2 linked regions of the Luteolibacter flavescens genome follow. The protein of the gene in region 2 binds, or shares a complex with, the protein of the main gene of each other region. Links are inferred from orthologs where the notes say so. Each region holds a gene or a part of one and is shown on either strand. Other genes may lie near its edges.

Region 1 (3,163 bases), on a different replicon or contig from region 2:
CCGAAGGGACTGGTGATCCGCCAGTCCACCGCGCTCGACGCGATCGAGGATCCCGTGGTGCGGCGCTTCCTGGAGCTGCTCCGCCAGCAGCGCCCCGGCCTGCTCAGCATCGAGGAGCTGTCGCGCGACTGCCACGTCTCGCGCCGTCTGTTAGAGCAGCGGGTGAAGGCCGCCACGGGCAAGACACCACGGCAATTGCTCAGCCAGACATTGGTCGAGGGCATCCAGCGCTTCCTCTCGCAAACGGACTATACGCTCGCCCATATCGCGGACTTGCTCGGCTTCGAGCATGCGGAGCGGTTGAGTCATCTTTTTCGCAGACAGACCGGAAAGACCCCGGGCGAATACCGCAAATCCACGGGAGCTTAGGCATTTTCCCACCTTCGCAAAATCGCAAGGTGGGTTCCCGTCTTCATAATGCAGACAGTTGGTTCGGGGGATACGTTGTCTTCACCCGCTGGGAGTGCCCCTCCCAAAAAACTCGACCTCGTAACTCCTCGAACCAAACAAAACCATGTCCGTTCCTTCCGCCATCTCGTTCCCCGTGAACTCCGGCACCACGCAGCAAACCGGCACGCGCCGCTGATTGCCTGCACCCTCCCGTTTTCCGACGCCGTCCCTTTTGCCGAGGGGACGGCGTTTTTCTTGCCCTCGGATCAGGATCCGATGAAGGGCTCCGCATCGAAGAAGTCCTGGCCATGGATGATCTCCGCCAGGATGGGCACGCCGGTGAGTTGTTCGATCATGCCCTTGTTCGTGATCGCCGCGGTATCCAGCTCATCTTCGAGATGATTCATCACGAGGCCCGCGATCTCCACACCGCGCGCACGGATGGCATCCACGGTGAGGATGGTGTGGTTCAGGGCACCGAGACGATTTCCCACCACGATGATGACCGGCAGCCCGAGATCCACGGCGAAGTCCGCCATGTCATAGCCTTCCGCGAGCGGCACTCGCCAGCCGCCGACACCCTCGACGATGACTTGCGCATGGCTCGCGATGAAATCGCGCGTGGCCATCAGCAGGGCCGCCGTGTCGATCGGGCGGTTTTCCAGCATCCCGGCGACCAGCGGGGCCACCGGGGCCTTCAGCCATACCGGATTCACCTGCGCGGGCTCCAGTCCGCCAGAAGCGGCCGCCAGCTCCACGGCATCGTCGCGGTCGCCACAGCAGACCGGCTTGAAGCCGGCGGCGTCGATCCCCTCGGCGCGCAGGGCTTCCACGAGGAGGCGGGTGAAGCGGGTCTTGCCCGCGCCGGTATCCGTGCCGGTGACGAAGTAGTTCACGCCGCAGCGGTGGCCGCACGCGCGCGCACGGTCAAGGCGGATCCTCCTCGATCACCGGAATCGCCCGGGGCGGCTTGCTGCCGGGCCCGAACAATTCTCCCTGCTCCCGGAGGTGGTCCCTAATCAGAAACCAGATCGCGGTCGCCAGAAGAAGCGACACGAGCTTCGGGATCAGATTCTTTCGAAACGCCTTTTTCATTGTTGTCGTCGTTGGCCAGGAAGATGTCGGCCATCCGCTTGCGGAATTTCTCTTCGCCCAGGTTTCGCTCCAGATGGCCGTCGATGCAGATGGAAATCGCGCCGGTTTCCTCGCTGACGATCACCGCCACGCAGTCGCTTTCCTCCGTCACGCCGATGGCGGCGCGGTGGCGCAGGCCGATGGAGCGGTCCGCCAATTCACGCTGGCTGACCGGAAAGACACACGCCGCGGCAGTCACCTTCTTGTTGGAAATCACCATGCCACCATCGTGCAGCGGGGTCTTCGGGAAGAAGACGGTCATCGAGAGCTCCGGCGAAAAGTCCGCATTCAGCATCACGCCCGTCTCCTCGAAGGGCTTCAGCGTGATGTCGCGCTCGATGGCGAAGAGCGCCCCGATGCGCTTCTTCGAAAGGGCCACCACCGAGTCCTCGAAGATCTCCAGGAAGTCGAGCTGGCTCTTGTTGGAGAAGGAAAACAGGCGGCTGCTGCCCAGCTTTGCCAGCGCATTCCGCAGCTCCGGCTGGAAGATGATCGGCACCGCGAAGACCAGCAGAATGGCCGCACGGGTGACGAGCCACGAGATGACCGCGAACTCGAAGAGGCGCAGCAACAGCGTGATCGCCACCAGGATGACCACCAGGCCGACGAGGATGCGCGCCCCGCGGGTGGCCCGGAAGGCACGGAAGATCTGATAAATGGCGATCGCGAGGATCAGGATCTCGATCCCGTCGCGCCAATGTTTACTTACATTCTCCCACACCATCCCGGGCGGGATACTATGCCGGGGTCTGCCCCACTGTCATTTGCTTTTCCGCGCAGACGGAAATCAGCACGCGGATCACCAGCAGACCGGGCCTCCGACGTAGGGGCGGCTGTAGTAATAATGGCCGCCGTGGTAGTGATGGTGGTGGCCATTGTTCTCCCCGATGGCGTAGCCGACCGCCGCAGCACCGATCGCGATGGCCGCGGCGGCACCGGGATCGACGCTCTGGACCGGGCGGCCATAGGCGTCGTAGGTGGTCATGCAGGAGGTGCCGGCCAGGGCGATGACGAGGGCGGAGACTTTGAGCGGGATCGCTTTCATGAAATGGAATGCACGGGCTCAGACGGATCCTCTCAGAAAAGATTCACCCGGAGAATGCGGAATTTCCACCCTGCAGGATCGCCTCGGTCATCCGCAGCGCCTGGGTATTCGGCCGCACCTCGTGGACCCGGTGGATCATTGCCCCGGCCTCCCGCGCCCACGCGGTGATCGCCACGGTCGGCCAAGAGCGGTCCGCCAGATCGGTGCTGCCGAGCACCCGCCCAATGAAAGATTTTCGCGAAACGCCCAGCAACAGCGGACGACCGCCCACATTCAGGTTGGCCAAGGCGCGCAGCAGGGCGAGATTGTGCTCCACCGTCTTCCCGAAGCCGATCCCGGGATCGAAGCAGATCGCCTCCGCATCGATACCCGCGGCGACCAGGCTGAGGAGTCTTTCCTCAAAGAACCGCCGCACCTCCGCCACCACGTCCTCGTAATCCGGCGCCACCTGCATGGTGCGCGGGTCGCCCTGCATGTGCATCACCGCCACGCCGCAGCCGCTTTCCACGCAGACCCGCTCCATGTCCGGGTCCGCGGTCAGGCCGCTCACGTCATTCACGATGTCCGCCCCGGCTTCCAGCGCGGCGGCGGCCA
Region 2 (8,314 bases):
GCAGGGAGTCCGGTTGCTCGTGGATTTCCTTGAGCATGAAGTGGTCGTAGCCACCCTTCTCCGCGGCTGCGGCATCGAAGCCGAGTTCATTCACCTCGCGGGTGACTGGCACCTGGTTGAGGTCGCGGATGTCGATATTGTCGGCGGTGACGATCGCGATGTCATTGTCCTCCAAGTAGATCACCTGGCGGGTGTGAGCGATGATTGCGGAGGCGTCCGAGGCCACGATGGTCTCGCCTTCGCCCACGCCGATGACGATCGGGCTGCCGCGGCGCGCGGTGATGATCTTGCCCGGTTCCTTCGCCGAAATGACGGCGATGCCGAAGGTGCCTTCCACCTGGCTCAGGGCGTCGCACACCGCCTGGAAGAGGTCGCCCTTGTAGCGGTCGCCGATCAGGTGCGCTAGCACCTCGGTATCGGTCTCCGAGTAGAAGGTCTGGCCCTTGCCCTCAAGGCGGGTGCGCAGGGAACGGTAGTTCTCGATGATGCCATTGTGGACCAGCGCGATGTCGCCCGATTCATCGAGGTGCGGGTGGGCATTCACCTCGGTCGGCGGGCCGTGGGTGGCCCAGCGGGTGTGCGCGATGCCCGTGGAAGATTTCACGAAGCGCTCCGCCGGCCAATCCGCGTGAGCCTTGTCATTGAGTGCCGCGACCTTGCCCGGAGCCTTGCTGACGACGATGGAGCCATTCTCGAGGATGGCCAGACCCGCGGAATCGTAGCCGCGATATTCCAGACGGCGCAGGCCGTTGATGAGCACGCTGGGTGCAGAAGCTTTACCGATGTATCCGACGATGCCGCACATGTTGGGATGAAATGATGGAGTGGAGAGGAGGGATGCCGCGGGCTGTGACACCGCGGCGGGAAAGGGTCATTCAGGCATTTCCGGTGATGTCGCGCTGGACGACTTCCCCGGGGCGGGTGCTGGTGCCGGCCCACAATTTTCGGCCAGGGTAGATGGAAGTATTGATGCCGGTATGGACGCCATCACCGACGATGCAGCCGAACTTGCGGCGGCCCGTATCGACAAGCGAGCCATCCACCTCGGTGCGGTGGTTCTTGCCGTCGTGGCGGAGGTTCGAGGTTACGGTGCCAGCGCCGAAGTTCACCTTCTCGCCCAGCACGGAATCGCCGACGTAGCTGAGGTGCCCGACGTTCGTCCCCGAAAGGAGGATCGAGTTCTTGATCTCGACCGCATTGCCGACGTGGCACTTGTCGCCGATGGATGTGGACCCGCGGATGTAGCAGTTCGGACCGATCTTGCAGTTCGCGCCGATGACCACGTTCCCCTCGATGAAAACGCCGGGCAAGATCCGCGAGCCGGGGCCGAGATGGATCGTTCCCTCGATCACCGCATTCGGATGGATATCGCCTTCGATCTTCTTCTCGGAAAGCGTGCCGACATACTGCTCGTTCGCCCGCAGCAGGTCCCACGGATGCACGATGAGGAACGAGGTCTTCGCCACAACCGACTTCGAGACGTTTGGCACATCGCCGAACCAAGCCAGCGGCGTGCTGCGGTCATCGACCAATGTCGTGACCTCGGACGTCAGCAACGCCACATCCTCCGCCGTCAGCCAGGCATGCGGATGCGTGCGGAAGTGGCCGCGGCTTCCAGCCGCAAGCCCTTCACCAGTCAGGGCGGCGTGATGATCGCGGAGCAAGATGTTCCCGATCGGAAAGTCCTCGATGGCGCGTGTGTTGAAGAGAGGCATGGAACTGGAAAAAGATGCAGCGGATCGAATTACACACCCGCGGCGATCGCCTTTGAATATAGGTCTAACATCGAGACGAATGACTCCGCGGCATCCGCATTGCTCGCGATATACTCCTCGTTCAACCCGGTAGTGGAACGGATCGAAATCCTGCCGTATTTGGCAATCGGGATCTGTTTGTTGTCGTTGAAGCGCCTGTCCGGTGAGCCGTCCTTGTTCGTCTTCGACCACGTCTGCCCCACCACTGTTGCATCGCGTGGAAGTGTCTCCCTCTCGATGAACTTGGTGACCCGGTATTCGACATCGAGATCCTTGTACTCCAGCAGCGCGAAATTCTCCGCCGAGATGAAATAGAGCACGAACAAAGGATAGAAGAACAGATCGCCGCCATTGGCATTCCCGAGACGTGGGACGCCAACGCCAGCCTCGATCAGATCGCAGGCACCGAGCTGGAATTTGACCGGCTGCCGATCCACCGAACGGGTGGCGGTGGTCCGCTCGGCGACACGGTCCGTACCACGATGCCCCACCGAGTCCCAGATCCGGTCACTATTCATGAGCACCGCAAACTCCCGGTGCATGTTGTTGAACGCACGAAAGACGCCTTCAGGCAGCTCGAAATCGGTGCGCAATTGGGAAAGTTTCCACTGTTCCTCAAGCTCCGCGCGCATGGCGAAGTTCAGTTCGGCGGACTCGCGAAGCTTTTCATACTTCGCCTTGAAAAGACGACGCATCAACCACCCCTGCTCCCACTTGCGAAAGGCTCCCACCGCGAAGGCCTCTTCATTGCGGGCATGGGCGAGCGCATTTCCGATCGTCCCGAGTTCGCGACGGACGCTGTCCAGCAGTCGCTTGAACTCGCTCAATCCCGGCGTGGTCAGCAAGCCGGTCCCCGCACTTCTGATCGAGGCCAGAGCGGTGGGCCCGGCATGAGGCAGGGAATTGTCCGGAAGCTGACCGCCGTGAAGGTCCCCGACATCGGGACCAGATGCCAAATTGGGCAACGATTCCCCTTCGACGGACGTGAAGACCCCATCCGGTGCGATGGTGATCCGAACGCTTGGGGGTGGAGTGAATGATGTTCTGAAGCGCCAGCTCATGGATAAGGCAACGTATCTTCCCACGCAGGGCAGGCGTCACACCGCCACCCCGATATCCTCTTTCACCGCCTTCGTGAACTTCTCCACCCACTCCTGCACGGCATCGGAGTCGCGGTGCTCCACCAGGATGCGGATCTTGTTCTCCGTGCCGGAGTAGCGAATGAGCTGGCGGCCGGCGTCGCCAAAGGCGGCATCGGCTTCCTGCATGAGCTTCTGCAGGCCAGGCAAGGTATTGAGCGGCGGCTTCGCGGCCACCTTGAGATTCACCAGCTCCTGCGGGAACTCGCGCATGCAGGCGGCGAGCTCGGCAAGGGTCGCCTTCTTCTCCTTCATCACACGCAGCACCTGCAGCGCGCTGAGTATGCCGTCGCCCGTGGTGGCGTGATCGGCGAAGATCAGGTGACCGGAATTCTCACCACCGAAGGAGCCGCCCTTTTCACGCAGCGCCTCGATGACATTGCGGTCGCCCACCGCCGTGGTCAGCACCTCGATGCCCGCGCGGCGCATCGCCTCGTGCAGGCCCAGATTGCTCATCACGGTGCAGGCCATGCGATTTCCGCGGAGGCGTCCTTGCTCGTGCAGCGAGAGTGCGGCAAGGGCGAGGATGCGGTCGCCGGAAACCGGGGTGCCCGTGGCATCGGTGAAGATAACACGATCGGCATCGCCATCGAAGGAAATGCCGAGATCGGCCCCGTGCAGGCGGACCAGATCGCCCGCCGTCTCCGGGTAGAGCGCGCCGCACTTCGCATTGATATTGATGCCGTCCGGCTCGCAGCCGTGCTTGATGACCTCGGCGCCCAGCTCCTTGAAGATGAGGGGTGCGATGGAATAGGCAGCACCATGACCGCAATCGACCACGATCTTCAAGCCGTGCAGAGAGACATTGTCCGCGGTATGCTTGGCGAATTCGATGTAGCGGCCGCGGGCATCGTCGATGCGGTAGGCTTTGCCGATCTTCTCCGGCGACATCGCGCGCGGCTCCGGCTCGTCACCGAGGATGTGGCGCTCGATGATTTCCTCCAGCGCGTCGGAAAGCTTGTATCCATCCGGCCCGAAGATCTTCAGGCCATTGTCCTCGTAGGGATTGTGCGAGGCCGTGAGCATGATGCCCGCGGCGGCACCCATCGACTTCGTCAGGTGGGCGATCGCCGGAGTCGGCAGCGGGCCCGGCAGCAGCACGTCCATGCCCATCGAGACCAGGCCAGAGGTCAGCGCGGTCTCCAGCATGTAGCCGGAAATGCGGGTGTCCTTGCCGATGACCACGCGGTTGCGGTTGTGGCCCGACGAGCGCAGCACCTGGGCCACTGCCTTGCCGGCACGCAGCGCCACTTCCGGGGTGATGGGGAATTCATTTGCCCTGCCACGGATGCCGTCGGTGCCGAAAAGCTTCATGGGCGGGACGGTGGAGGAATTGGCACGGATTGAAAGCTTCGGGTGCAGCAACACGGAATTTTGCGATGGAGTGGCGACACGGACCGCAGGAATCATGCAAATCGGGATAATTTATTCAGAAATGTGAAATAACATTCACATCCCGCACGCCCTCCCGTGACGCATCTCCCAGTCAGGGAAACGCCATTTGACGTTCCCGCCGCACCGGTATGTTTCCACGCGGCGGACACTATTTAATCTCGCCTCTCGCATCATTCCGCCCTACCCCGCCCCCGCCATGAGCGCCACGCAACTCGATCAACTCAAGCAGTTCACCACCGTCGTCGCCGACACCGGCGATTTCGAGTCGATGAAGGCCTACAAGCCGCAGGACGCGACCACGAATCCCTCGCTGATCCTCCAGGCTGCCGCGAAGCCGGAATACAAGCACCTCGTGGAGAAAGCCGTGGCCGAGCACAAGGACTCCGGCCTCACCGGCGACGCACTCGTCGAGTCCATCCTGGACCGCATCCTGATCCTCTTCGGCCTTGAGATCCTCAAGATCGTCCCCGGCCGCGTCTCGACCGAGGTCGATGCCCGCCTGTCCTTCGACACCGAGGGCACCGTCGCCAAGGCGCACCAACTGATCGACGCCTACGCCAAGGAAGGCATCTCGAAGGACCGCATCCTCATCAAGATCGCCTCCACTTGGGAAGGCATCAAGGCTGCCGAGATCCTCGAAAAGGAAGGCATCCACTGCAATCTCACCCTGCTCTTCTCCTTCGCCCAGGCCGTCGCCTGCGCCGAGGCCGGCGTGCAGCTCATCTCGCCTTTCGTGGGCCGCATCCTCGACTGGTACAAGGCCTCCACCGGCCAGACCTACGAGGGTGATGCCGACCCGGGCGTGGTCTCGGTGAAGCAGATCTACACCTACTACAAGAAGTTCGGCTACAAGACCGAGGTCATGGGTGCCTCCTTCCGCAATACCGGCGAAATCACCAGCCTCGCCGGCTGCGACCTGCTCACCATCAGCCCGGGCCTGCTTGCCGAGCTTGCAGCCTCGACCGAGCCACTCGAGCGCCGCCTGTCCCCGGAAGCATCCGCTTCCGCCGATCTGGAGAAGGTCAGCTTCGACGAGAAGTCCTTCCGCTTCGCCCTCAACGAGGACGCGATGGCCACCGAAAAGACCGCCCAAGGCATCCGCGCCTTCTCCGCTGACATCGTGAAGCTGGAGAAGCTCGTCCAAGAGCTACTCTAACGGAATCGACCGAAACTATTTCCAAGGCGGGCCCGTTGATTTGGGTCCGCCTTTTCTTTGCGCACCCATTTGTCATTTTTCGCACGAATGAATAACTTTCGTGCAATTTTCAACCAAACCATGTGGTATGCGGTTCATGCTCCGCCGCCACTTTCTCGCCACGCTTGCCGCTGCCTCGGCTCCCCTTTCGCTCCGCGCGCAATCGGCGGCTGCCCCGCTGCCCATCAAGCTCTCGCTGAAATGCGGCATGGCGGACTTCGGGGCGAACCTTGAGGAGAAATTCCGCATCCTGAAGGAGCTCGGCTACGATGGCGTGGAGCTCGACTCCCCCGGCGGGCAGAACAAAGAGGAAGCTCTCGCCGCCTCAAAGGCGGTCGGCCTCCCCATCCACGGCGTGGTGGACTCCATCCACTGGAAGACCCGCCTCTCCGACCCCAATGCCTCCGTCCGCGAGGAGGGCCTGAAGGGCCTCCTCACCGCCATCCGCGAGAGCCACGCCTGCGGAGGCTCTTCGGTCCTCCTCGTCCCGGGCGTTGTGGACGCAAACACGAACCACGACGACGCCTGCTCGCGCTCGATCGAGCAGATCCGCAAGGCCCTGCCCATGGCTGCCGAACTCGGCATCCACATCCTAATCGAGAACGTGTGGAACCGGATGTTCTACACCGAGGACGGAGGCGATGCGCAGTCGGCGGCAAAGCTCGCGGCCTATCTCGATGAGATCGACTCCCCATGGGTCGGCTCCTACTTCGACATCGGCAATCACCAGCGCTTCGGCAAGCCTGCCGAGTGGATCCGCACGCTGGGCAAGCGGATCGTGAAGCTCGATTGCAAGGACTGGGGAGTGAAGGGTGGCTTCGGAAAGATCGGCGAAGGTGACGTCGATTGGGCCGAGGTGCGCAAGGTCCTCGCCGAGATCGGCTACACCGGCTGGGCCACCGCCGAGGTCCAGGGCGGCGACCGCGCGGCCTGTGGTGAGATCCTCGCGCAGATGAAGAGACACCTGGTAGGCGGCTGACAGGAATGCTCTCCACAAGGCATCAACCGGGTAACCTCATAATTTCAGTCCGGTATCTCTTGCAAGGTCAGCCAGCCCGCGCAGTCCTTATCCTGGCGGCCGTTCGCGAAGCGTAGAGGCTTCCCGTCCTTCAGTGGATTTTTGAGCCGGACTATCAGACGCTGCCCCCGTAAATTCTCGGCCTTCGGAGCGATGAACACCCTCTGGTATTCTCGCCCGTCAGGCAGGATTTCAGGCATGTTCCAATTCGTGGCCTGACCCAGAATCCGCGTTTCCCGGGTTTGCGGGTCATAGGCGGCAAACTCGGCGGCCCACCGATAGTAGAAAGGTGCCACGCCTGCATTCCGGATCTTCACCTTCACGCGGAGCTTGCCCTTCTCATCCCGGGAGATGGAAGAAGCCGTAACCTGAAATTCGTAGCCGAGACGCCGCTGGGCACGGAGAGCGTTTTTGTTTCGGGCCTCGGTGAGAGGACCGGCGAAGATGTCCTCATTCAGCATCCAACTCGCGTGAGTGGCTTCGATACATTCAGAGAGATCCTCGCTCCTCCTGCTGCCTGCCTTTACCGGGACATTTGGCCACGCATCGAAGATCGTTGCCTGCAATTCAGGCCGGATCTCGCCGCCGATGGCTTTCTCTTTCCAGATCTCCAGCAAACCGTTTTCCCGCAGACGGGGCACGAATCCCCATTCGGGGGCCAGGGTCTCGTAAGCAAATGAATCGTCGTGATATCCGAAGCTGGTTTTCAGGTCCAGATTCGTTGTTCCAGTCGGATTGCGCAAGAGCACCTGCGTTTTGGTGAACGCTTGACGGTAGGCGATCAGCAACCGGTCCCGATTCTCAGCTTTCATCTCCCATTTCGGGTCGTGGGGATAGTTGTGCCACTCCCCCCAGAAGCCATAGAGCCCCGCGGTTAGAAAACCGATCCGGGGATCTCCATCATACTTCTTCCCGAAATGGCGGATGAAATTCTCCAGCGCTTCAATCAGACGATGGTCATTCCAGTCTGGCGATTTGCTGGCTACGTTATCATTTCCGGCGTCGGTGTAGCTGCGCATCGGCACCCCGCGGTCAATCAGATATTGGGGCGTGCCGACAGGCTTGCCGGGATAGTCGAGATAGACCCTGAAAACGGCATGATTGCCTCGTCCCGCGATCTCCTCAAGCTGCCTCTCGATCGGTTCCCAATCGAACTCATCGTCCCCTTTCTGCAGCTCTCTGAGCGGCACGTAGAACCACTCCATGCTGTGCGGGAATGATCGCCGCATGCCGTTTCGATACGGGACCATCCCCTTGAGCGGGTTCTCCTCGATCCCGGCAATTTCAGGCGCGTGAACATCACTTACCCACCTTTCCTCCTCCCTTTGATCCGCGCGTGCGGACGCGGCAAACCCCAAGGCGACGGCCGCCAGCAACAGAGCCAAACCTCGCCGAATAGTGGCCGATGGAGATGTTGGGGATAACCGTTGCATGACAGAGCACTCGATCCGGTGCCCCCGGCGAAGCCGACGAGGGTTACCTGGCTCCCTACTTGATTCCTGATGTCGAAGTTTCAGTAGCCTCTCCGGACTTCTTCAGCATGGAGGGGAAGACCACCTCATAGCTTATCTTCTCCTCGGCACCCAGCTTTCCTTTCACCACCCAGCGCGCGGCATCGACGATCATCGGCGTGTTTCCCATCTTCCACTTGAACTCCGGGTGGGCACTGAAAAGCACATAGCGCCCGTCCCCGAAGGTCCCGGCGAGAATGGCAGGCGTGCCGGGCATGATGCCGCCTTCATCGCCCTTCCGCTTCACGTCCGTCTCGAAGCTCGCCAATGCCTCGGTCCGCCCGAATCCCGGCGCGTCAGTG

Evidence for each region. Proteins that work in one complex are often made in the same cells at the same time.
Region 1: the proteins of glmM (region 2) and cdaA are in contact, whole or in part, in a crystal structure (PDB 7OJS), measured with the Bacillus subtilis proteins. The link is inferred for Luteolibacter flavescens from one-to-one orthologs.

What each region holds. Positions count from the first base shown.
Region 1 is NZ_JAPDDS010000007.1:18,301-21,463, reverse strand. Bases 328-3,115 are described here. They hold cdaA (diadenylate cyclase CdaA), read right to left. Parts: upstream 2,249-3,115; coding sequence 1,406-2,248; downstream 328-1,405. Other genes in these bases: folP (dihydropteroate synthase), read right to left, coding at 2,613-3,115; OKA04_RS13535 (hypothetical protein), read right to left, coding at 2,324-2,569; bioD (dethiobiotin synthase), read right to left, coding at 657-1,286; OKA04_RS13550 (XylR family transcriptional regulator), read left to right, coding at 328-369. Also shown: more of OKA04_RS13550, read left to right, coding at 1-327; more of folP, read right to left, coding at 3,116-3,163. UniProt on the Bacillus subtilis protein: One of 3 paralogous diadenylate cyclases (DAC) in this bacteria, catalyzing the condensation of 2 ATP molecules into cyclic di-AMP (c-di-AMP). Upon expression in E.coli leads to c-di-AMP synthesis.
Region 2 is NZ_JAPDDS010000010.1:25,381-33,694, forward strand. The notes cover bases 2,030-4,935. They hold glmM (phosphoglucosamine mutase), read right to left. Parts: upstream 4,208-4,935; coding sequence 2,852-4,207; downstream 2,030-2,851. Other genes in these bases: OKA04_RS16775 (hypothetical protein), read right to left, coding at 2,030-2,581; tal (transaldolase), read left to right, coding at 4,485-4,935. In the rest of the region: glmS (glutamine--fructose-6-phosphate transaminase (isomerizing)), read right to left, coding at 1-805; OKA04_RS16770 (DapH/DapD/GlmU-related protein), read right to left, coding at 876-1,715; more of OKA04_RS16775, read right to left, coding at 1,745-2,029; more of tal, read left to right, coding at 4,936-5,444; OKA04_RS16790 (sugar phosphate isomerase/epimerase family protein), read left to right, coding at 5,581-6,462; OKA04_RS16795 (DUF4832 domain-containing protein), read right to left, coding at 6,507-7,886; OKA04_RS16800 (hypothetical protein), read right to left, coding at 7,990-8,314. UniProt on the Bacillus subtilis protein: Catalyzes the conversion of glucosamine-6-phosphate to glucosamine-1-phosphate. Glucosamine-1-phosphate is used for cell wall biosynthesis.